DNA from 3 places in the uncultured Succiniclasticum sp. genome. Region 1 is predicted to be linked to each of the others. Evidence: riboswitches for the same ligand, from Rfam matches in the RefSeq annotation. Region 1 holds a riboswitch; each other region holds the start of a gene.
The links. A riboswitch is a leader RNA that binds a small molecule or an ion and turns the genes downstream of it on or off. The one in region 1 is predicted to bind S-adenosylmethionine.
Positions count from the first base shown of each region.

Region 2: it holds a riboswitch for S-adenosylmethionine, as region 1 does, so the genes downstream of both, QZV31_RS12245 (DNA-directed RNA polymerase subunit alpha C-terminal domain-containing protein) here and metK (methionine adenosyltransferase) in region 1, are expected to answer to the same signal.
Region 3: it holds a riboswitch for S-adenosylmethionine, as region 1 does, so the genes downstream of both, QZV31_RS12555 (hypothetical protein) here and metK (methionine adenosyltransferase) in region 1, are expected to answer to the same signal.

Region 1 is NZ_CADBFF010000003.1:7,117-15,115, reverse strand. Features, by position in the region: gene QZV31_RS02095 (helix-turn-helix transcriptional regulator) at 1-645, opposite strand, end outside; gene metK (methionine adenosyltransferase) at 809-1,987, opposite strand; SAM riboswitch class I at 2,053-2,162, opposite strand; gene coaBC (bifunctional phosphopantothenoylcysteine decarboxylase/phosphopantothenate--cysteine ligase CoaBC) at 2,308-3,510, opposite strand; gene rpoZ (DNA-directed RNA polymerase subunit omega) at 3,524-3,706, opposite strand; gene gmk (guanylate kinase) at 3,736-4,371, opposite strand; gene remA (extracellular matrix/biofilm regulator RemA) at 4,368-4,631, opposite strand; gene QZV31_RS02065 (YicC/YloC family endoribonuclease) at 4,650-5,549, opposite strand; gene QZV31_RS02060 (hypothetical protein) at 5,567-6,253, opposite strand; gene QZV31_RS02055 (NFACT family protein) at 6,394-7,999, shown strand, end outside.
Region 2 is NZ_CADBFF010000037.1:2,839-10,837, reverse strand. Features, by position in the region: gene QZV31_RS12270 (PfkB family carbohydrate kinase) at 1-23, opposite strand, end outside; gene QZV31_RS12265 (diguanylate cyclase) at 214-1,986, opposite strand; gene QZV31_RS12260 (DNA gyrase C-terminal beta-propeller domain-containing protein) at 2,010-2,903, opposite strand; gene QZV31_RS12255 (DUF1294 domain-containing protein) at 2,935-3,186, opposite strand; gene QZV31_RS12250 (hypothetical protein) at 3,421-3,843, opposite strand; gene QZV31_RS12245 (DNA-directed RNA polymerase subunit alpha C-terminal domain-containing protein) at 4,047-4,652, opposite strand; SAM riboswitch class I at 4,882-4,974, opposite strand; gene QZV31_RS12240 (hypothetical protein) at 5,230-5,472, opposite strand; gene QZV31_RS12235 (ATP-binding protein) at 5,867-7,873, opposite strand.
Region 3 is NZ_CADBFF010000042.1:887-8,885, reverse strand. Features, by position in the region: gene QZV31_RS12580 (macro domain-containing protein) at 1-589, shown strand, start outside; gene QZV31_RS12575 (RtcB family protein) at 949-2,151, shown strand; gene QZV31_RS12570 (hypothetical protein) at 2,650-3,705, shown strand; gene QZV31_RS12565 (hypothetical protein) at 3,775-4,602, shown strand; gene QZV31_RS12560 (WG repeat-containing protein) at 4,954-5,619, shown strand; SAM riboswitch class I at 5,987-6,071, shown strand; gene QZV31_RS12555 (hypothetical protein) at 6,262-6,534, shown strand; gene QZV31_RS12550 (hypothetical protein) at 6,588-7,535, shown strand; gene QZV31_RS12545 (hypothetical protein) at 7,557-7,733, shown strand; gene QZV31_RS12540 (tetratricopeptide repeat protein) at 7,742-7,999, shown strand, end outside.

The sequences.
Region 1 (7,999 bases):
TTCCCTTCCCTCTGCAATATCAACAAACAGCCTTGTAAAATTCGTTTTGGTAATCCGGCCTACAATCTCATAGTCTTTTGTTTTTTTATCGACACAACGAACCACGGGAAGGCTGTCGATTTGATTATCAATAACCTTCCTTGCCGCAGCAGCTACCGTCGTATCGGGAAAAACCATAACCATTTTTGAAAGCGGTGTCATCGCCATGACGACAGGTATCGTCTTCATATCACCATTACTGTTGGTAGCCAGTTTCAGAAGATCTTTACGTGAAACAACACCAACCAGCAGATTTCTCTCATCCACTACATAGACCGAGCCAACATCGGCTACAAACATGCTGATTATAGCATCATATGCACTTTTTGAATTTTTGATTACGACCGGCGATGACTGGATATCAGATACCAAAATAACAGAAACCTCTTCCGTCAGTAATCCCAGCGTACTTTTGCCATTAAAGAAATAGCCGACTTTGGGGCGTGCGTCAATCACGCCGCTCATGACCAAAATGGCCAGATCGGAGCGCAACGCCGCCCTTGTCACATTTAATTTATCCGCAATGTGCTGTCCTGTAATAGGACCTTCCAGCCTGACAATTTCCGCAATTTGTTTCTGTCTAGATGTTAAGCCTATTTTACTCAGTCCTTTCAAGCGCCATGCGCAACCCGGTCTCCCCGACTTTAATAACTATAGTACTGTACATTTTTTTAGCTTCAGGGCACATATAAGATACTATAATATTCGTGCACCAGCTATTTAATATACACTAATTATAGTATTTATTTTCTGTTTTGTAAAGAAACTGCTAAATTCCCGCCTGTTCTTTTAATGCTGCCGCTTTATCTGTGTGTTCCCACGGAACATCAATATCGGTCCGCCCCATATGTCCGTAAGCAGCAGTCTGTTTGTAAATAGGACGGCGCAGATCCATGCTGCGGATAATACCCGTCGGACTTAAGGAGAAGTTTTTGCGTACCAGTTCTGCAATCTTGTCGTCTGCAATGACGCCGGTACCAAAGGTATCCACCAAAATAGAAACAGGCTGCGCTACACCGATCGCATACGCCAGCTGGATCTCACAACGCTTTGCCAGCCCTGCCGCCACAATATTTTTTGCCACATAACGTGCCGCGTACGCAGCGGAACGGTCCACCTTGGAAGGATCCTTACCGCTGAACGCGCCGCCCCCATGACGGGCCATACCGCCATAGGTATCCACAATAATTTTACGTCCAGTCAGACCGCTGTCCCCCTGGGGACCGCCAATCACAAAACGGCCGGTAGGATTGATAAAGTATTTGGTATTTTCATCCAACAGTTCTGCAGGTACCACTTCCTTGATAACCAGTTCAATCATATCCCTGCGGATCTGTTCCTGGGTTGCATCGGGATCATGCTGGGTGGAGATGACAATGGTATCTACGCGAACCGGTTTTTCATCTTCATATTCTACCGTAACCTGGGTTTTTCCGTCAGGGCGCAAATAGGTCAGCGTCTTGTTCTTTCGAACTTCGGTAAGCCTGCGCGCCAGTTTGTGGGCCAGAGAAATCGGCAGCGGCATCAGCTCCGGTGTTTCATCACAGGCATAACCGAACATCATGCCCTGATCTCCGGCGCCGGTTTCATCTTCCGCAGCTGCTCCCTCTTTTGCTTCTAATGCTTTGTCTACACCCATAGCAATATCACTGGACTGTTCGTCAATGGAAATCAACACACCGCAGGTAGAACCATCAAAACCATATTTTGCTCTGTCATAGCCGATTCCCAAAACCGTATCACGGGCAATTTTGGGAATGTCCACAAAACAGGTCGTCGAAATTTCACCTACGATATGGATCTGACCGGTAGCGACTACGGTTTCACAGGCAACCCTGCCATTAGGGTCTTCCGCTAAAATTGCATCCAGGATCGCATCAGAAATCTGATCGGCAATTTTATCCGGATGTCCTTCCGTAACGGATTCTGAAGTAAATAATTTGCGCATTTTTATGCTCCTTTCCTTAAAAAAAGATGCCCTCGCACATGTGAGAGCATCTTAAAATTATTATGATCTCATCTTGCGATTTCTCGTAAGGACTTAGCACCGTTTGACAATCTTGCAATTGCAATGGTTGCTGCGGCTTCACTGGGCCAGTTCCCTCCACCGCTCGTGATGAGCTTTATTTAATTATCGTAACCATTATAACAGAAATTTTTTGCAATGCAACCGTTTCACAGTAATTTCACAGCAGAAATATTTTTCCGGTTTTAAAAAACAATTAACAATAAGCGAAACAATCATAAACAGTAACACCCTCAAACAGATCAATGCCGTTTTGCCATCACACGGTCCAGCAGGATGGAAGCTACCTCATCTTTGGAAAGAATCTCCAGTGCTTCCACTGTTCCGTCCGGATACAAAAACTTGACAATGTTGGTATCCGTATTGAAGCCGGTGCCTTTCAGCGAAACATCATTGGCAACGATCATATCCAGATTTTTCTTTTTCACTTTATTCGCCGCATTTTCAAGCAGGTTTTGCGTTTCCGCCGCAAAGCCCACTAAAAATTGTTGCTTTTTCATACCGCCCAGTGTTTTCAAGATATCAGGATTTTGATCCATCACGATGGTCATTCCGTCTTCCGGGTGAATTTTTTTGATTTTCTGATCCGCTACAGAGCGCGGCTTAAAATCAGCAACCGCGGCAGCTTTGATCACAATATCCGTATCCGGATACACGGCAAGACAGGCATCCAGCATCTGCTGCGTCGTTTCCACCCGAACTACCTTGGCATAGGGCGGCGGCGTCAAAGCGGAAGGACCTGTGATCAACGTCACGTCCGCACCCCGCAGCAAAGCCTGTCTGGCGATGGAGTATCCCATCTTTCCACTGCTCCGGTTCCCAACAAAGCGCACCGGATCAATCGGTTCACGGGTACCGGCCGCTGTAACCATTACTTTCAGGCCACGCATATCGCCTTCCCGCTGTGCCAGAAAGCGCTCCAGATACGCGATGATTTCCGGAACTTCCGGCAGACGGCCGGCGCCGGATGTACCGCAGGCCATTTCCCCGCTGGCGGGTTCCATAACGGTAATTCCCCTGCTGACCAGTGTTTTCAGGTTATCCTGAGTAGCAGGATTCTCATACATGCCCGTATTCATAGCCGGACATACGATTTTCGGGCAGGAAGCTGCGAGGAGTACAGTACTTAGCAAATCATCAGCCAGACCGCAGGCCATTTTAGCAAGAATATTCGCCGTAGCCGGCGCCACCAGGAGCAGGTCTCCCCAGTTTGCCAGGGCAATGTGCTCTACGTTAAATTCATCCCGTCCGTCCCACATGGAAACGGCACACTTGTGCCCGCTGATTTCAGCAAAAAGCAACGGGGAAACGAATTTCGCCGCATGCTCCGTCATGACAACACGAACCTCGGCTCCCTGTTTCCGCAGCTTGCTGACAAGGTCAACCGCTTTAAAAATGGCAATACCGCCTGTTACGCCAAGAACAATCTTTTTCCCTTTCAGCATAATCATTGCTCCATTACTTTTTACGGGTATAGGTTATTTTTTTCTCGCCAACTTCCTTCAATGCGATGCTGACCTCTTTTCCGGGAAGAGACTGGCCCGGTTTTGTCAGTTCACGCGCACGTTTGGCAGCCAGTATAGCCAGGGTATACTTACTGTCAACCATTGTCGCCAGTTTATCAATTGAGGGATTCACCATGCTCATAATTATTCCTCCTGTAAAACAAATTACTTATTTTCCTGTTTCTGTAACATCTTATCAACCAAAAAAAATGTACGTCCTGCACGATAACGCTCTGCTTCCAGCAAGGTCAAAACACGCTTCGTTGCTTTTTCCGCTACATCATTGACGATAATATAATCGTACTCACTGGCATAGCTCAGTTCGCTGGTTGCCGCTTTCAGGCGCTTTTCAATTACATCTTCCGCATCCGTACCGCGTTTATAGATACGGGCGCGCAATTCTTCCAACGAGGGCGGCACCACAAAAATAAATACGCCGTCAGGAAAAACCTTTTTAATCTGAAGCGCACCCTGGATATCAATTTCCAGCAAAACATCTTTGCCTTCATTCAGCAAATTCATTACATAAGGCTTCGGCGTACCGTAATAATTACCGTAAACCTGGGCGTATTCCAGCAGTTCGCCCCGGAATATCATGTCCTTTACCTGGGCAACGGTTTTAAAAAAATAGTCCCGGCCGTCCACTTCTCCTTCTCTGGGTTCCCGTGTCGTAACAGAAACCGAATAGGAAAGCTCCGGCAGTTCTTTACGCAACAGACTGCATATCGTTCCTTTCCCGGCGCCGCTGGGTCCGGATACGACAAGCAACAGTCCCTGTGGTTTATCTGACTTATTTTTCATTGTGGCTCCATCTCCTCCGTATCCGGATTAAACCGATTTGCGACTGTTTCCGGCTGTATCGCCGACAAGATTACATGGCTGCTGTCGGTAATGATAACAGCGCGCGTCTTTCTGCCATACGTGGCATCAATCAGCAGCCCTTTATCCCTCGCCTCCGAAATAACCCGTTTGACCGGCGCTGATTCCGGACTGATCACCGCAATGATGCGATTGGCAGAAACCATATTGCCAAAACCGATATTGATCAACTGAATACTCATACCTGCTCCTGTTCTACATTATTCAATGTTCTGGACCTGCTCCCGTATCTTTTCAATTTCGGCCTTTACGTCCACCACAATTTTTGCCAGTTCAAAATCATTGGCTTTTGATGCAATGGTATTGGCTTCCCGGTTAAACTCCTGAACAAGGAAGTCCAGCTTGCGCCCAACCGGCTGGCCGGCATCCAAAATAACCCGGAACTGACGGATGTGACTCTTCAACCGCACAATTTCCTCTGTAATCGCTACCCGGTCTGCAAAAATGGCAACTTCCTGAAGCACGCGGTCCGGATCTGCCGTAATCTTTTTATCTGCCAGTAAGGCATCCAGCCGTTCGTTCAGCTTAGCCTGATATTCTGCTACTACCTGCGGAGAACGTTTTTCGATTTCCAGCACATTGCGTTCAATCAACTCCAACCGCTTATAGAAATCTGCCGCAATATTATTGCCTTCTGCCTCCCGCATGGCCACCAGCGCTTCCACCGCCTGGTCCACAGCCTGTTTAATCTTAGGCCAGTAGGCGTCGCAGTCAAACAGTCCTTCTTTTGCAGTAATCACTTCCGGGCAACGCGCCAGATACAAAATTTCTGCCTGCTCACTGATGGACGGAGACGGGATGCCAATCGCCTGCCCTACCTCCTGCAGGGCATTATGATAGGCTGCCGCCAGCGCTTTATCAACAGTCACATTCACCGCGCCCTGATCCGTGTATCTGGCAGTCACAAAAACATCAATACGGCCTCTGGATACAGAAGCTAAAATCGTTTTGCGGATCTTGTCTTCCAACGGATTCAGAAAATGCGGCAAACGGATTGCCGTTTCATTATAGCGGTGGTTGACAGACTTGATTTCAATCGTAACAGAAAAGTTTTCCTCTTCATAACATCCCCGGCCAAAGCCGGTCATGCTTTTAACCATTGTGTGGTCCTCCCATCTTAGCGGATTGATGCCGGATCCACATCAAAGCGGCGTTCTCCGCAATATTTGTCAGAAATTAAAATGGAATACCGCTGTGACGGGTTAAACTGTGAACTGTCAAAATAAAACTGCATTTCAAGAACAGCAATTTTTTCTGTGTTTGCCTTGTTCTCTTCTTTTTTTTCATTCCTTGTCAGCTGTTTTCCGTCATCGGGTTGCGATCCGTTATTACCTTTTTCCTGCTTTGTAACACGGTTGATCATCTCGTGATGTAAATACGTGGATGCATACGGCGCCAGCACGGTTTTATCCTGTACCAGTTTCACCGAATACTCTCCTTCCTGCAAAACAACAGGCGTATTCAGTCTTGCCCCGATCAGGGTAATTCCCTCATACTCCTGAATTGCTTTTCTGATTTCTGCCAGTTCCGGTACCCGCGAGTCTTCCACCTTATCCCGGGCATGAATCGCGGCCAGCAAATACGGCGTATACACAAAAATCGTTTCATTCTGCCGGTAGGGGTTTTTCAAAGAGCGTTCCGGAATAAGCCAGGGATTGGTCAGCTGATACAGCGTTTGCTTATCCTGCTTGCTGGCAACTCCGTACTGGATTGCTTTCATCATATTTTCATCTGTCATGGGAGTCAGTGCAAAACACTGTGCCACAAAGCTGCAAAATAAGAGCGTAAGGAAAACTTTTTTCATAACGATTCCTCCGAAAGATATTTTGTACGAAATATGATATACTTGATAATAAATACAGAAACTGTACCGATATTATAAACCATTGTGGAAATGAACGCAACCAAACAGTCAAATAAATTAAAGAAAAAGGAAGAGACATTATGAATTTGGAAGGTATTACGTTACATTCACTGACAGCGTATCTGAAACAGGAAGTCACAGGAAGCCGGATTTACAAAATCGGTATGCCGTCAAATCATATGGTGTATTTTTCCCTGAAAAGGGAATCTGACACAATTCATTTTATTATAGACGTCAACCCTGCCTCTCCCGCCATCCGGCTTACAACCGAAGCGCCGGACAATCCGCAGGAGCCTCCGGCTTTCTGCATGCTGCTGCGCAAACATCTGGAAGAAGGAAGAATTACCCGGATCCGTCAATATGGACTGGACCGTGTGATCGAACTGGAAATCAGCCTGTTAGGAAGAAGCAGTCAGATCCTTACAAAACAAATTATCATTGAACTCACAGGCAAAAACGCCAATCTGATTTTTGCGGAAAACGGAAAGATTCTGGACAGCCTGAAACATGTCAGCCCTTATATGAACTCCGTTCGTGTAATCCAGCCCGGATATGCCTACAACCCGCCGCCACCACAGCCAGGGTTGGATATTCTGACTGTTTCTCCGGCAACGATCGTTGCTGCCATCCCCGATGAAGTGACCAGTTCATTATGGAAGCAGCTGGTCAAAGCAACCACCGGTATCGGCAAGGCTTCTGCGTTACAGCTTCTTTCCGCCGCAAACATTCCGTTAAGCGCTACCTACCTCACACCTATGGACCGAAACCGCCTGATTTCCGTAATTACTGATTTACAAAAAAAACTAACAGAAAAAAACATAACGCAACCATTTACTGCCATTGTCACCAAACGTAATCAGTGCCAGACCATTTTCCCTTACGAGATTGCTTATGTTCCGGAAGACTGCCATTCTGAATTTTTTCCCAATATTAATGAAGCATTATGTTATGCAGCCCGGTTACAGCCGGCAAAACTGCCCGAGCAGGAAGTATTACAGAAAGCAATTCAGTCCGAGTTACGAAAAACCGATAAAAAAATCAGCGTTTTGCAGCAGGACCTGTCCCTTTCCAACGATGCGGAAAGGTACCGTGTCATGGCCGACAGCCTGATGGCTGCACTGTATCAGGTTCAAAAGGGAGCCGCTTCCTGCACGATTCCCAATATTTATGACGGCACATCTCTTCCGGTAGCCTTATCTCCCATACTGACCCCCGCTGAAAACGCACAGAAGTATTACAAAAAATACAATAAACTGAAACGGGCCCAGGAAGAAATCGCTATCCAGTTAGCCGAAACAAAGGAGATGCAGAACTATCTGGAAAGTGTGGAAGAAAGCCTGCATTTCGTAACCACGAGACAGGAAACGGAAGAAATTAAAGAAGAGTTGCAAAGAGCAGGCATCCTTCCTGTTCCCAAACGAAAAACACCAACCTCCGTCAAATCATCGCCTGTTCAAATTATATTTTCTGAGTCAACCACAATTTACATCGGCAAAAACAATCGTCAAAATGAAGATGTGACTTTCAAAATCGGTACGGGCAGCGATCTCTGGCTGCATGTACAGAAAATCCCCGGCAGCCACGTATTACTGAAAACCATCCTGCCCGAACCGGAGCCGCAAGCATTGGAAGCCGCCATACAATTAGCCGCCTGGTTCAGCAAGGCCCGCGGCAGCAGCCAGATTC
Region 2 (7,999 bases), on a different contig from region 1:
GTTTGCCGTTTCGGTCCAACCATTTTTAACACCTGCATGTTTCCTTTACTACAAAACCTGATACTCAGCAATGACCCAGCACGATAGTCCTGGCAAGTATCGCTCTCTTCTTTTGCGAAAAGATTCCAGTCATGACGCTCACCTGTTACAAAAACACACAGAAAACTTATTTCTGTCAAAATTTCGGCTCATAACCATACTGGTTATCAAACATCAATGTCTCCGCCGATCATGCGTCTTGTAATAGGCAGCCTTTTCCTCATACATGGATTGATCTGCCCGACGGAAAACATCCCTGTACTCTTTATCTTCTCCGGGGCAAAAAGCCGCAACCCCCTTAGCGATAGCAAGAGGCCCCTTGTAAAGCCTGCCTGTCAGATTCTGTGACTTCATCGCCTGCTCCAGATTCGCAAAACGCCGTTCCGTATCAGGCTTCTTCATTTCGTTAAACACGGCAATAAACTCATCCCCACCTATCCGGTAGAGGTTTTCTTTTCCGAACACTTCCTTCAGCGCTTCTGCCGCATCCGTAATTGCCATGTCTCCGGACTCATGCCCGTATTTGTCATTGATTTCCTTCAGACCGTTCAGATCAAAAACGAAAACAGTAAAAGAAGCCGTCCCCCGGCGAATCTCGTCATCCAGGGAATGGATTTTTTGCAGATAAGCCGTCTTATTTCCAACCCCGGTCAGTCCGTCGACGACAGCCATCTCACTAAGCTTCCGGTTCGCCTCTTCCAGTTCTGTCGTTGTAACTTTAATAAATGTTGCCATCCGGTTGATTATGGAAACCTTGCCTTCAAAAGTCCGTTCATCCATGCTGAGCTCCTTTTCCGGAAGCTCTTTCGGTTCGCCTTCCCGCATAGCAGCAATGACCTGCGTTACGTTGTGCTGATTGACGTTGTCCCCAGTACGTAAAAATTCTCCGGAGGTGTAAAAACCGGAAGTTGGAGCAATCCGCTGATAGGGTTCTGTTTCTTTACCAACCTCGTTGTTTCCCCAGAAAGTCCGACGAGCCGCACAGGAAAAGACGAAAATACATTCCGGCGCAAACTTTAGGATCTTATTTCCCTCTTTCCATACGGAATCCAGAATCGTCCAGGGATCCCCATAAGCAATCCGAGCCTGCACGTCCTGGCTCATATCTGAAGTCATGGTCAGGGAACCGTCCGGATTGCTTGCAACCGGAGCTCGCATGATGTCAATGCCGTTATGTCGGTACAAAAAAGGAAATTCCAGCGTGTTGTTAAAAAAGAACTCATCGTTACGGATATGCAAATACTTGTAATAGATTTCATACGCCGGACGGTGATTCAGTTCCTTCAGGATACAGCCATCCGCCGCAGTAACATGCATAAACGAGCCGAGAGGCTTCCAACCGGTGACAAAGGAAGTCTCCACGTGAAAATCTTCTCCGCCAAAGAGGATAAAAACGATACCCTTCTCCTGATACCCTGCCGCCACGGAAAACACGCAGGCATCATTCTGATCCAGATTCTCACATAATGCTCCTCCGCCAAAGATCTGTACGCCCTTTCGGATATGGGAAAGGCTTTCACAAAGTGTTGTCATCGACATGCCGCGTATCGTCACAAGAAGCTCCACAGCCTTGACCCAGGGCCGTTCGTCCATGGCAGCCGCCAGAATTTGCACAACATTCTCCTGTGTATCAGCCTGCAGCGGATACTGCAACACTTCCACCTGAGTGGAAGGATATTCAAACAGCGTGCAGATAACCGCAATGGACCCGCCGGAAAAATCGCCGTTAACAATATTCCCGTTGGAAGAGCAGCCGGCATAGAGAGCTTCCGGCATCAGCCTCTCAATGGTCTCACATACATGCTCGATCCGTTCCCGGTCCGGAATCTCTGTACAAATCTGGATCAATACCTTCGAGCAAAAGTTGCTCCTGCCCCATTGCCGGAGTTTCCGTAATTCTTCTTCCAGCTTTTTATCGTCCTGAAATGTAAACTGAACCTGTTTCATGCTAAAACTCCTTCCTCAAAAACTTACGGCGTCCCCTTCCAAATCGCCGTAACCTTATCCCCCTCACGCAACCTCATCATAATAACGCCCTTCGCATCGCGATGCAACATTCGCAACTCATCCACATCCACGCAGAGAACGTAGCCCTTCGCAGTAAACAGGAACACCTCATCGTCAGCATGCACAACGCACAGGCCCGCAACCGAACCGGTTTTTGCAGTCAACTTGTAACCGATACGTCCCCTTCCGGCCCGCTTCTGCTTTTTGAATTCGTAAACCGCGGTCCGCTTGCCGATACCATTCTCCGTTACCGACAACACATAACCGGCATCATCGCGGACCACATCCATTGCGACGACACAATCCGCTTCATGCAGATCGATGCCCGCCACCCCATGGGTCTTCCGGCTCATGCAGCGTACATCCTGCTCATCAAAATGAATCGCCATACCACCGCGTGTGCCCAACAGGATGGAGTTGTTTCCGTCCGTTATCTTTACGCCGATCAGTTCTTCCCCGTCATGCAAGGTAACGGCTTTTATTCCGTTCTTCCGGACAGAAGAAAACTCCGCCAGCCTGCAGCGTTTTACCGTTCCCCTGTCGGTAGCCATAACCAGATACTTCGTATCCTCAAAATCATGTACATTGATGACCGCCGTAATCTTTTCCTCCGGACGCAGCGGCAGCAGATTCATAACGGCACTCCCCTTCGCTTGGCGCCCGGCTTCCGGGATCTGATACCCACGCAGCATATAAGCCCGCCCATTATTGGTAAAGAACAGGATATAATCATGGGTTTTGGCAAGAAACAGATACCGGTTGAAATCCCCACTCCTGTTACTGCTGCCGCGAATTCCATAACGGCCTCTGTTATTCTTAGGTACATTGTCAGGCATTTGTTGTTTGCTGTCATCCATTTTATAGGTTATTCCTTTCCGCTCCTAAACATTATTTCCATGTGTAAATTGCGACAATCGCATGTACTATTATCATTACCGGCACGCCGAACCGGAACAACGGCTTTAACGTTTTGTGACGGAACACAAGCATGCCAAGGTACGCGCCGACAGCGCCCCCTGCCACAGCCAGACCCAGCAGCACCCACTCCGGAATCCTCCACCAGTGGTTGACGGCTTTCAGTTTATCCAGACCATAGACGAAAAAAGTTATGATGTTGATGATAGAAAACACGTATAGCATAGCTAACCCACATTACTTTTTAATCCAAAATATATCCTTACTATAGTATTTTATCACATAACCAACTCTATGGACAGGTTTATGATTGTCAAATCATACTACACTATTATTAGATATTATTCGTCAACATTACGAACAAGTTAGTATATAAAAGAAATCTTTCTTCCCTCGCAAATTCCACAAACATAAAATTGCCTGTCACATATTCCGTTTTACAATTCTTCTTCATGATCTTCACCCGCCACTCCCATGACAGGCCAACACAATTCCCAGGTACATAATCACAATGATCCCGTTCCAATACTGTCTCTTGTGGACATACTCCTCACTCTGCTCTTCATCGTACAATCCTTTTATTAAACCGACAAACCCCGTGCACCCCAAAACCACTCCAAAAATCGCCAGAGGGTTGACAGCAATACTTTTTATAATACTGATAAAAGCAGGTCGCATTTCTTCCCAGTGAAACATCACAAACAGTCCGGTCAGCAAAATGGTGAATGCGCCTGCCTTTTTTGTGTTGCTAACCATGCGTATGCATAAAAAAATGACAAAAAGAGGAAGCACGCACGCAATAATATAGTTTGCGTAAATGAAATCCGCTCGTATGCCGGTAACTTCCGGATTTGTCGTCATAAACGGAAAAAAGTTGCGCACCTGGCAGCTCCTGTAAAACGTCAATCAATCATTGTTGTTGTTTCTTTTCTTCCTGAATAGCTTTTCTCTTTCGCGTCCACTTGTTAATCCCCAACAGTTTATGACGCCGGGGCCCGTAACGCTTTTTAAATTTTAGTGACTCGCGACGTTCAGATTTTAGCATGATTCTCCTTCGCTGTATCTCCCAATATAATATCTTTTTATTATTCTACAAAAGATACTATTTCACCTTCAGTTTCTTCCTCTCGCAGCGTTAACTCTTTTTCCGCCAACTTTTCTATAATTTCGTCCAGGCATTTTTTCCCAAGGTTTCGGATTCGTTTCAGGTCTGCTGCCGTTGTATCCGACAGTTTTCCTATGGTTTCAATGCCCGCGCGGTGCAGGCAGTTTTCAGAACGTACCGACAACCCCAGGGTTTCGATGAGTTCTTCCTTAATCGGCAATGTTTCTAATCGCGTTTCATGAGAAGTACTTTGGCATAACACGGTATCTTCCATTTCATTCCGGTAATCCCGGTTCCGTTTCCAATGATCCGGCAGGTATTTGTCTTTCAGTTCATACCACATGACGTGCCGCACAGGCCGTTTCACCTTTGGCGCAACCATAACTTTCTCACTGCGCTTATCCCTTTCTTCCTTCACTGCGCCGATCATTTCACGGGTCAGCGTTTCCAGTACCACCATCTTTTCCAGAGACTCCTGCAGCGAATCGTTCCGGAAGTCCGCCACCGCTTCCTCCAAAAACTGTCTTGCTGCTTCTGCATTTGCATCTAATATCGTTGTTGCCGTTTTTTCACACTGCATATCCATAACACGGTGTCTCCTTTCTCTGCTTTCTTTCCTTAAGCCTTTGCCCTTTCTATTGCACACTGTGCAGGAAAATTGTGGCCGCTGACCGAGCGACATGACCTGTCAGATAAAGGTTGTATATGGTTTCCCCCACATGGTGCTGACAAAAAGGGCAAAAGAAAAACCCGTCGCAATGACGGGCTTATAGCGCAACATTAACAGCCCATCGTCTGATGGGCCGAATCTTCCCTTCCCATCATGCAAGCTTTAGCACCTTAACCGGGCGCCCGGTCAGGTTGCTGTGCGGTCACCGAGCTTGTCTCTCGCGCACTCTCTATGGTCAATTGGGTTCCATTGCAGGAATCAATATTAAAGTAAGTAAGTGCAACGTTGGTTACCTCAACCCTCGTTACACTTATATTATACCACATGTGGTCAAACCGTTATTCAAATAAATGTTGGTCAAATCAATTTTGTTTTTGTTTTATCTTTCATTTAATAAACTTTTCGCAAATTGCAATAGCAAGTTGCGAATTGTTTTTTTAAATTATATCATACTAAAATTTTTGAAGCAAAACTGAAATTTTCCATAGAATCCTCAATAGCGGGATTCTGGAGGGATACTTTTATCACCGCCACCCGGCGCCTTTCCTCCCGCAATATGTTTGAGTTCACCGTCTTTCAGTTCACATTCTGATAACTCATCAAAGTACGCCTCGGCTTCCTCTTTCGTAAGGTCAACGCCTTCGGTTTTAGCGAATGCAATCAAATCTTCCGCAGTTTTGCACTCCAGAGCTTGTTTCAGCATTTCTTTTGTGATTTCATTTTTGTTAATCGGCATAGTAGAATCCTCCTAAGAAAATGATATTTAAATGCCTTTTATTATATATACAAAACAGGTTTCCCAAAATTGACGCTGCCGGGATTTTTTTAATTATATCATGCTCATCTTTGCAAAGCAAAACTGGGATTTTTCGGTTCAGGATTATACAAGCAGACAAAGACATAAGCAAACCATCGGCAGCGATTGCGTCATTCCATGAAATGAAATTCGCCGTCGTGGCGAGGCTGTTTGAGGGACAGAGTCCCGAGTTCCGAAGCCACAGGCGAATAAATCCATGGAACAGCAATCGCGGGCGGGTTTGCGAAGTCTTTGCCTGCAGCATGAACTATACGCACAAATTGTGATTTGTATCAACACACATATAAATGTAATTAAACCTGTATGCTGCAATTCAATCCGCGCTGATATATCTGCGCAAAATCCGCATCAGTTCATCCGGGTTAAACGGTTTTGCAATAGGCCCGTTCATCCCTGCAGCAAGACAATCCCGGACATCTTCATCGTAGGCGTTTGCGCTCATGGCAATGATCGGCAACGCGGTTGCGTATGCCCCGCCCAGCGCGCGGATTGCTTTTGTTGCTTCAAATCCGTTCATGACCGGCATCTGGATATCCATCAGAACCGCATCATAATAACCGGGTCCCTTTTCCTGTAAAGCCTCCAGGCCGATTTCACCATTTTCAGCCTGTTGCACCTCGGCCCCGTATTGTTCAAGAATCATCCTGGCAATTTCCGCATTGATGGCGTTATCTTCCACAAGAAGGATCCTGCGGCCAGCCAGATCTATGCTTTCGCTATTGTCGGCATTTGCCGGGCTATCTGTTTCCAAAGGTTCCAGTTCTAATTCTACAGTGAATTCAGAGCCTTCTCCCAGTTTGCTCTTAACGGAGATCGTTCCCCCCATCATTTCCACAATCTTTGCAGTAATCGCCAGTCCGAGGCCGGTCCCCTGAATACGGTTTACCGTCGTTCTTTCCTCGCGGGTAAAACTCTCAAAGATGTGCGGCATATAATCCTCTTTGATCCCGATACCCGTATCTCTGATGATAAAACGGTATTTGTTCTTCCCGCCCGGCGAGGGAACCTCTTCCGCGATCAGGTCCACCGTCTTGCCTGACGGCGTATACTTAATCGCATTACTGATAATATTGATCAGGATCTGCTCAAGGCGGAGCTCGTCAGCGTTAACCTGATAGTGACGGACACTGTCATAACGGTACGTGATGACCAGAAATTTCTTTTTCGCCTGCAACTCGGTAATATCCTCAATACGCCGGAACAGCGCAGCCAAATCGCAAGGCCCATAGCTGATCTGCATTTTACCGCTCTCAATCTTGGAAATATCCAGAATATCGTTGATCAGGGACAACAGATAGTGACTGGACGAGCCGATCTTATCCAGCGCGTCTGCAACCGTTTCCGGTTTGTGCTTATTGGTTTTGGCAATGTTCGTATACCCCACGATGGCATTCATCGGCGTACGGATGTCATGGGACATATTGGCAAGAAAATCATTTCTGGCGCTAGTGCGCGCTTCCCTGACGCGCCGCTGGTACTCCGCTTCGCGTTCCATCTGCGCTTCAATATTGTTGGTCCCGATGATCAGATGCCGCCCGTCGTTATCCTCCAGCAGCGTGGCTTTCATGCTGACCCAGACCGGGGTATCTCCAAACACCAGCCGGTATTTCATGGTAAAAATTTTGTCACGCTCCAGGATGGACATGACCTTTTCCCTGTAAAACGTTCCCATGAAGCGTTCCCGGTCGTCTTCGTATATCAGCCGCGACATATTCCGCCGGCTCAGATTGAAAAAATCTTCGCCGTTTTTTTCTACTCCCAGCGTGTCGAATTCTTTTGTGGCAGAGTATTCGACAAAATGATCCGTATCCAAATCTACCACGTAGATACTGAAATAATCCCCGGCCAGCGCCGTGGCTACACGCCCAAAGGTGATGCTGGCATGGTGCGCCATTTCAAAGGCTTCCATAGCTTTCATCTGTTCATCCACGCTGCTGATGCCGATTACGATATGGCTTCCTTCCTTTTCAATCATGCGCGTGACCTTCAACTGAACGTATGTGGGTACTCCATTAAACATCAGGCGGAAGGCAAGCTTGTAAATGCCGTGCGCGTCAAGCTCCGAAATGATTTTTTCTTTTACGAATCCATCCAGGAACCGTTCCTGATCTTCCGGATATATAATTGACTCAAAACGTTCCCGCGAAAAACTGATAAAGTCCTCCCCGCTGCGCGGCAGGCCCAGCGCTCTGTATTCCTCCGACGCACTGTATTCAATAAACTTATTGTTTTTTGTATTTACATAATAAATGCAAAAATAGTCCGCTGCGAGAGCCTGCGCCACACGGGCCGGAGAAACTTTCAGGTATTCCTCTTCCATGCTATGCACCATCCTCCGAATTCGTTAGCCGGCTTCTTTATCTGTCGCGCCCGGCACGAAAAAGGCGCCAGGCAGATTTGCCGGTACAGAATAATAAAGATTCGTTCAATTACCGTTTAATCATAT
Region 3 (7,999 bases), on a different contig from region 1:
GGCTGCTGCCATGTTTAACATAGTGGCGGAGTATGTCAATACGAATCATCAGCTGGAAGAGGAAAAAATAGAAATGCTGCGGCTTGCAGAAGGTGCGAAACCGTATCTTCCGGAAAAAGCAGAATATCCCCGGGAAATTATGATGCCTGATGGCGCAACGCTGACCGTTTTTCCGCAAGGCGCCAACGTACGTTACTCTTTACGCTACGTACGTCCTAAGGAGAAGGAACTGCCAGACAAAAATGAATTTGTTCCTGAAGATCCTTTTACAAAAAAGTTATTGCGTTACATAGATGCAAAAAATATGACTGCGCCTATGGTTTACAGCGAAGCCGGCTATGACCGGAAACTGTTTTCCAAAATCCAGAGCGATCCGGAGTACCACCCCAGAAAATATACAGTGGTGCGTTTTGCCCTGGCGCTGAAACTGAATGAAGAGGAAACAGAAGACCTGTTAAACGCTGCGGGGTTTGCCCTGTCGCGCAGTATGATTACCGATATTTTAATTAAATATTGCATTACGAACGATATGCGTTCCGTAGAGGAAGTAAACAATATTTTAGAAAGCTGGGGCTTGGAGACTATTTAAAAATGTCGCTATCATGGCGACCACGGACATGAATTAATGTGCTATAGTAATCATGCAAGCGGGAACAATTAGTAAGCAAATGAATAAAATTGGGTGCGTGAGAAAAAATGGAAATTTTGCTCATTCCAGTGGTTGCTATAGCAGTCGGAATATACACTTATACAAAAGCAAAAAAGAATAGAATGGCACAGGCTATAAGCGCAGCGTTCATGCCCGGATTATTTTTTGGCGCACTTGTCTGGTGTCTGATAAGTGGAAATTTCGGTATCGTTTTTCTAGATATTGCAATAGTTGGCATTTTAATTGCTTGCTTGTATTTTGGTTTCATACGTTTCAAATAGGTTTGCTTGAGGATAAAAATGGAAATAAAAGGAAAATTTGGAACTGCAATTTGCTATGCAAATGTAATTGATGTTGGGGCGGTGGAACAGATTCGGCGGATGCTTGACTGCCAGTTTATGGAAAACAGCAAAGTCCGGATCATGCCGGACGTTCATGTAGGGACGGGATGCACGATCGGTACCACCATGACCATCGTGGATAAAATTGTTCCTAACCTGGTTGGTGTAGATATTGGCTGCGGCATGCTGACCACCCATATTAAGGAGAAGGATATTAATTTTGAAAAACTGGATGCCGCGGCACACGCAGTTCCTTCCGGATTTAATGTGTGGGAAGAGAAGCAGAAAGATTTTGACCTGACCCGGTTCCGTTGCTATGAACGGCTGAGACACAAAACATATCTGGGGCTGAGCCTGGGAACGCTGGGCGGAGGGAATCACTTCATTGAAATGGATCGGGGTTCTGATGGGGAACTGTATCTGATCATTCACACCGGGAGTCGGAATCTGGGATTACAGGTTGCAAACTATTACCAGAAGATGGCCATTGATTTAAACCATGGTAAGGATGAATATCCGGAAAAATCGGCAGAAATCATTCGTACACTGAAAGCAGAAGGACGGAAGAGAGAGATACAGGCAGCTTTGAAACAGCTGAAGCTGGAAAGAAAAGATAAAGGTGTTCCTGATGACCTTTGCTACCTGTATGGCAAATACATGGATGATTACCTGCACGATATCGTCCTGTGCCAGCAGTTTGCGAACGAGAACCGGAACATGATTGCGCAGAAAATCATTGAAATGTGCGGCTTTACTGTGGTTGATCAGTTTACCACCATCCACAACTACATCAATGTGGATGAAATGATTCTGCGGAAAGGAGCCATTGCGGCACCCAAAGGCGAGCGGGTTCTGATTCCGATGAACATGAGGGATGGCTGCATCCTGGGTATCGGTAAGAGCAATCCGGAATGGAATAATTCCGCGCCTCACGGTGCCGGACGGCTGATGTCCCGGAGAGAAGCGTTCCATAACCTTAACATGGAAGAATACAAAAAAGCCATGGAAGGAATCTATTCCACGACCGTGGTGGAGGAAACGCTGGACGAAGCGCCGATGGCATACAAGAGTGTGAATGACATTCTTGCCACGTTAAAAGAAACGGTAGATGTAGTTGATATTTTAAAACCAATTTACAATTTTAAAGCTGCAGAAAAGTAAGAGACATTAGGGTTCATCTAAAAATGTCGCCATCATGGCGACCACGGGCACAAAAAAATATGCTATAGTAATCATGCAGGGTTCGTCCCGGGCTGGTACGCCGCGGCTCTATTATAAAAGGCAAAACCGTGTAGCTGTATTAAAACAGCAGCGGTCTGAAAACAGTCCTTCACGGCAGTCCCTGCATTGGAAGCAGGTGTACCGAGCTGTGAAGGACTAATAAAAAAATCAATTTCAGCAATGAGTTTTCGGTCGACGGCTCGTGCGGAGCCAGTGCCAGTAAACCATTTGCTGAAAACAGTCCTTCACGGCCCCCGGGTTTGTTATCCGGTTTTGTGTGCCGGGAAGGACTAATTTATAAAAAAAGGAAACCCTGACAGTGTGTTCAAAACCGCTATTAACGGCACACCATCAAGGCCCTGGACAATTATAACAAAACTACATGCCAAAGACAAGATCTTATTTGATTGAGCTATAGATTGAAATGGGGTAAGAAGTATGCAACCATTAGACATAATTGAATTCAAATTAACGCAATTTACGTTTGGACCAGACCGTGAACCAAGCAATGTGGCGGCTATATACGTTAATGGAAAAAGCTTTATTGATATTGCCGAGGAAGGTGAACTGCCAAGTGCTACAAAGAATGGAGAAGCGGGGAGGGCAGGAAATTACGTATGGACAAGAGTTTGGGAGTTGTTTGATGAGCTGACAGAAGTTCAGGACATCGATTCGGACGATTACTGTGAGCCAAGGATTTTGGATTGCGGGTGCGGCTGTTTTGGTTGCTGGCCCCTACATGTAAAAATTACAGAAACTGAAGATATTGTTACATGGTCAGGATTCTATAATCCGTTTAAAACCGATCCGTGTTACAGCGATTTGTGGGACTATTCCGGCATGCGTGCTTATCATTTTGATAAAAAACAGTATCGTAAAGAATTATTAAAACTGTATAAATGGCTGGATATGGAAACTGATAAAGAGACGGATGCACAGCAAACAACACTTGTTGCCCCTTCTAAGACAGAAATGTATTCCAAAGAAGCCTGGGATGAATATCATAAAGATAAAACCTGCGGGTTTGTTTCTCAATGCCCCTGTTTCTTTTTCAAAAGAAAGTATGAGGAAGAAGATGGTGGATTAATAGCCGTTAGCCCCGGGAATGGTTCGACATGTTTATATATAGCTGACACCGATTTCTATTTTTTTCGGGAAGCGATTACGTTTTCTACAGGGAAAGTTTTTGATGACCATGCCCATTACGAATTTACCTGTAAACAGTGGTATCAAATTATAGAAACTGCCGAAAAAATACTTTGCTTGAAGAGTCTGGAAGAAGTGCTTGATTTTACGGTTCAACGGAAAATTACAGGTTTGAAGGATAGGTTTAACAGGGAACAATATATATATGTGGCTGATTTGATGCGAGAGTGTATTGAGATTGCAAACGGAAGTGAAAGAGAAAAGTATCAGAGACAGATAAAGGATATGAAAGACTGGACGCTTCTTGTTTTAAAAGAAGATGAACTTATGAGAGTCAGCGGTTTATAAAGAAGTGAAACAGTGATGCGGTAAGTTTGGTTCGGAGATCATCAAAAATAGGTAAGGATGTGGGTGTGAATGAAGAAAAAACATTTTAAAAATCTTTATACTACGAAGAACGTTCCGAAACAGCCAATAACGTGTGGGGGAGTACCGTCAGAATATCACATAACAAAAACAGTAGCACAGGATCAAGAAAGCGAAATAAAAACACATTACGACTGTTATGAAAATAGCGTGTTTTCTCGCCACACATGGTCTGCACCGATTCTGTTCTCTCCAGTTGAATTGAAGAAAAGGCTGGATTCTTTTAAGTTGGAAGGACGAAAGATTGCAGATCTCAAACTGGTCGGCTTGAACTATTGTCTGCAAAGTTATCATCTCGAATCTCTGCTGTTAAAAGAAACAGATGACGCGGAACAGATAATAGATTATGAAGCACCCATCGGTATCTATGCTGAAATAGATGAACCCTTATTGATTCGCTTTGAGGATGGGGATGTGTTGGAAATGCTGGAAGAAACCGATGGAGAACACCGGGTAAGCATGAACCGTATTCCCTGGGACATTAAAGCAGGTACTAATTTTCCTAATATAGATGCTTCGGCATTCTTTAAGGATTGTATAGGGAGAACTATCACAGCAGTAGAACTACATATCTGTGACCTCAGTGAACGGGAAAACTATTTTCAGCCCTGGAATCCGGCAGAGGGCCAAACCGATTTTGTCAAAAATATTATTTTGCGGTTTGATGATGGTAACGGATTGAAGTTCTCGGGATGGATAGATTTTTGCAATGTGGATTACGTAGACTGCAATAATAACCATGTAACGAAATCCTTCAAAGAGATTGCATCGGCATACTATGATTTGGATGGAGTCCTTGAGGATATACTTAACGAATAATATTTTATATAGTTGGGGCTTGGAAACCATCTAAAAATGTCGCCATGATGGCGACCACGACCATAAAAAAATGTGCTATAGTAATAATGGGAGGAACAATAATGAATTGAAAGAAGCCTTTGACAGCGGTGGACCTATTTCCGGTTTTCGGTACGCTTGATATCGATTTTGACCGGTCGTCCACTTGCTGTCAACTCCGGCGTACTTGCTCGATAAACGAGCTGCGTCGGATTTAGAGCAGGACCGTCGTCTGCTTCATCAAGACTTGTAAAGTCTCCGGCAGGGCGGCTCTGCTCTGCTTTATGAACAGAAGTGTTTCCATCTAAAGTATGATGTAAAAGGAGTAAACTGATGGCAGACTATCAGGAATCAAGACCTTTATCGGATGAAGAGTGGGATGAAGAAATGGATAAAGAATGGGTTGAGAAATATCTCAGAGGATGTAAGGACATCACGAAGCCCACTGACCGCAACCCGCATTTCCTTACAGCAAGCGGAAAAGAAGTTGTGGTGGATACTACGGAAAAGTTTGAACTTTTTTTCTACGGTACCGGGCTTTGTCCATTTAACGCCCAGCGGCTTGCCTATCCGTGGCCGGATGATGGTCCATACTGGATGGATGACCCTGAAGCCGGTAAATGGGGGTTTATAGACACAGAAGGGAACGTGGTGATTGAGCCGCAGTACGTGTATGCGATAGGCCCTTACGGTTCTGAATGCGAAGAAGAATATTATGTTGTTGCAAAAATGATTGACGGGAAACCGCGTTGGGGTGCTCTGGATCATACCGGAACGGAAACAATTCCCTGCCAATATGCAGTTATACAATATACTGACTATAACATGGTAGTCTATCAGGAAGAAGATAATGGTTTATACGGTCTGATGAAGATTGATGGAACCGTCTTATTAAAACCAAAGTTTGCAGATATTGATTATACCAACATTGACATGAATAGAAAGGTACTTGTCGCAGGGACTGATGTATTTTATTTTTTTATGGTGTATACTCTTTAGAGCAAGATCGGTTTTTTATTCCATGTAAGTTTGGTGTTATTTTCCTGTTTGAAGAACATATACAAGCTTATTATCCCCAGCTTTCCGATTATGATGATATTAAAAATGATGAAAGCGAGTATGCAGAGTTTCTAGTTCTTGTCAGGAAGAATAATATTGAATTCGGAGGATATGAATACTTTGATTATGAAGGTAACCTGTTAGATAAAATGGAAATAGGAAGAAAGGAATATCACAATCAGCTTTGTAAAAAAGAATAGTATTTGTCGCCGTAAAAGCGAACACAAGAATTAAAAGTTGTGATATAATATAACTGTAGTAAGGAATGAAAAATGTTCCCCAAAATAATTTCATAAGTGAACCCAATTGACCATAAAGAGTGCGCGAGAGACAAGCTCGGTGACCGCACAGCAACCTGCCTACAGGGCAAGGTGCTAAAGCTTGTATGATGGGATGTTGAGAATTCAGCCCATCATTCCGATGGGCTTTTGTTTTTACATACAGCCCGTCACCATGATGGGCTATTTCTTTTGCCCGGTGATGAAGGAAAGGAGCGGATAGGAAAAAAATATTTCATGATATAAAACCGGATACAAAACATAATCTGATAACAAGATGAGTAAAACGAAAGGTGGAACACAATTGGTAGAACAGAAGAAAAAAGAAAGCAAATTAGATTTGACAGTGAAAACATATCCGAAAGAAACCAGACCTACCGCACAAATTTATTTTGGATTCAGGCCACCGAAGAACTGGCGATTGAACTCGATATTACAGAAAGATTCCGATTATCAGAAACTAAGAAAAGCATGGGACAACGAAACGGATCCGGAGATAAAAGAGCAACTGCATATGAAACTGCTTGAATATAGGGCGAAGGTCAGAAACGTACACAACCTTCCTGATGAAGACTAAAATACAAAAGCAGAAAACCGAAAAAAAGATTAATGGTACGAGGAGGATTCGTTATGAAAAAGATCACAGATAAATCCAAAAACATGAATGGAAATCACGAAGACAAAGAACAGAAAAAGATTCCCACAAAATTTGTCCTGTACTGTGATTATCCAGGCTGTGAATTCAGGGAGGAGATGGAAAATCCGGAGATTGATTGCGACAAGGAAGATGATTATGAATTCTCAATTGAAGACGTGTTATACGACTTACAGGACAAGATCAGTGACACGTTATACAGCGAGCTGGATTATAACGAACTTTTAGGCGTCCATTACACGGAAGACGACGTAGCCGCGCAGGGACATTTCTGGTACGGTGAAGTACGGACGTCGGAATTCGGGGATGCCGATCTTCCCCTGAACGAAGACGTCAAAGTCTACCTGGACTGCATCGCGGAAGACGGGACAGTACTGGAGACACATGAAATCAATATCGAAGAATATATCAGTTTAGACAGAATTAAAGAAACCTTGATGGAATGTGGCCTGTTTGACTCCACGGACGAATATATTGAAACCGCGCTGGATAAATTTGTTGAAGAAACCGGCTGGCACGTCGGGTTGCAGAAAGGCTCGGAACGGATTGAAGATGTTACCCGGTGGCCAGCGCCAAACAGAAGAGGGAGCTGGATCGATGAGGACGGCACCGAAATGTATCCGTGCCTGTGGTACGGCTACAACGACGGAAGTCTGTTGAGTGAAGAAGAGGACAGGATATGGAATATTGATAACGGACTGGATTTCTGGTTCAGCTACGATCCGGAAAGTTATCTTGTTGAGTACGACTATGACGGTCATGCCGGTTGCTTTGGAGGGATGATTCCCGATATTGAAGAAATCCGCAAAAAGTGCCCCATTTTATTGGAAGAGAACGACACAGAAGAAAGCATCGACGCAAAGGTGCAGGCGTATTGTAAAAAACAGTATAAGAAAGCGCATAAATTAATAAAGAAGATGTGAGACTAAAAGGAGCAAAACAAAATGGAACTGGACAAGCAATTGACTTTGGAAAGCACGAAGGAGATTACTACGACATCGCGTCAGAAAAATAAGTACGACAAGGCGTACCGGAATTGCGGGTCTGAACTGGCCCTGTACTGCATCCACTCGGAGTCGAAACTAGAGGAAATCCTCAATATTGCGAAAAAGGAGGAATAACGCAGAATATGAAAGAGAATAAAAATATGAAAACCTGTGATAACCGTGATTATAATTTAGAAATGGGCAAAAATTACTATCATGGGACAGGCGTTAAAATAGATTACCGCAAAGCTGCCGAGATATTCGGCAGGCTTGCGGAACAGGGAGACGCAGATGCCCAAAATTATTTAGGCGTTATGTACGAGAACGGTCAAGGTGTAAAGAAAGATTATGTTAAAGCTGCAGAATGGTTCAGAAAAGCAGCTGAGCAGGGGTATGCGCTT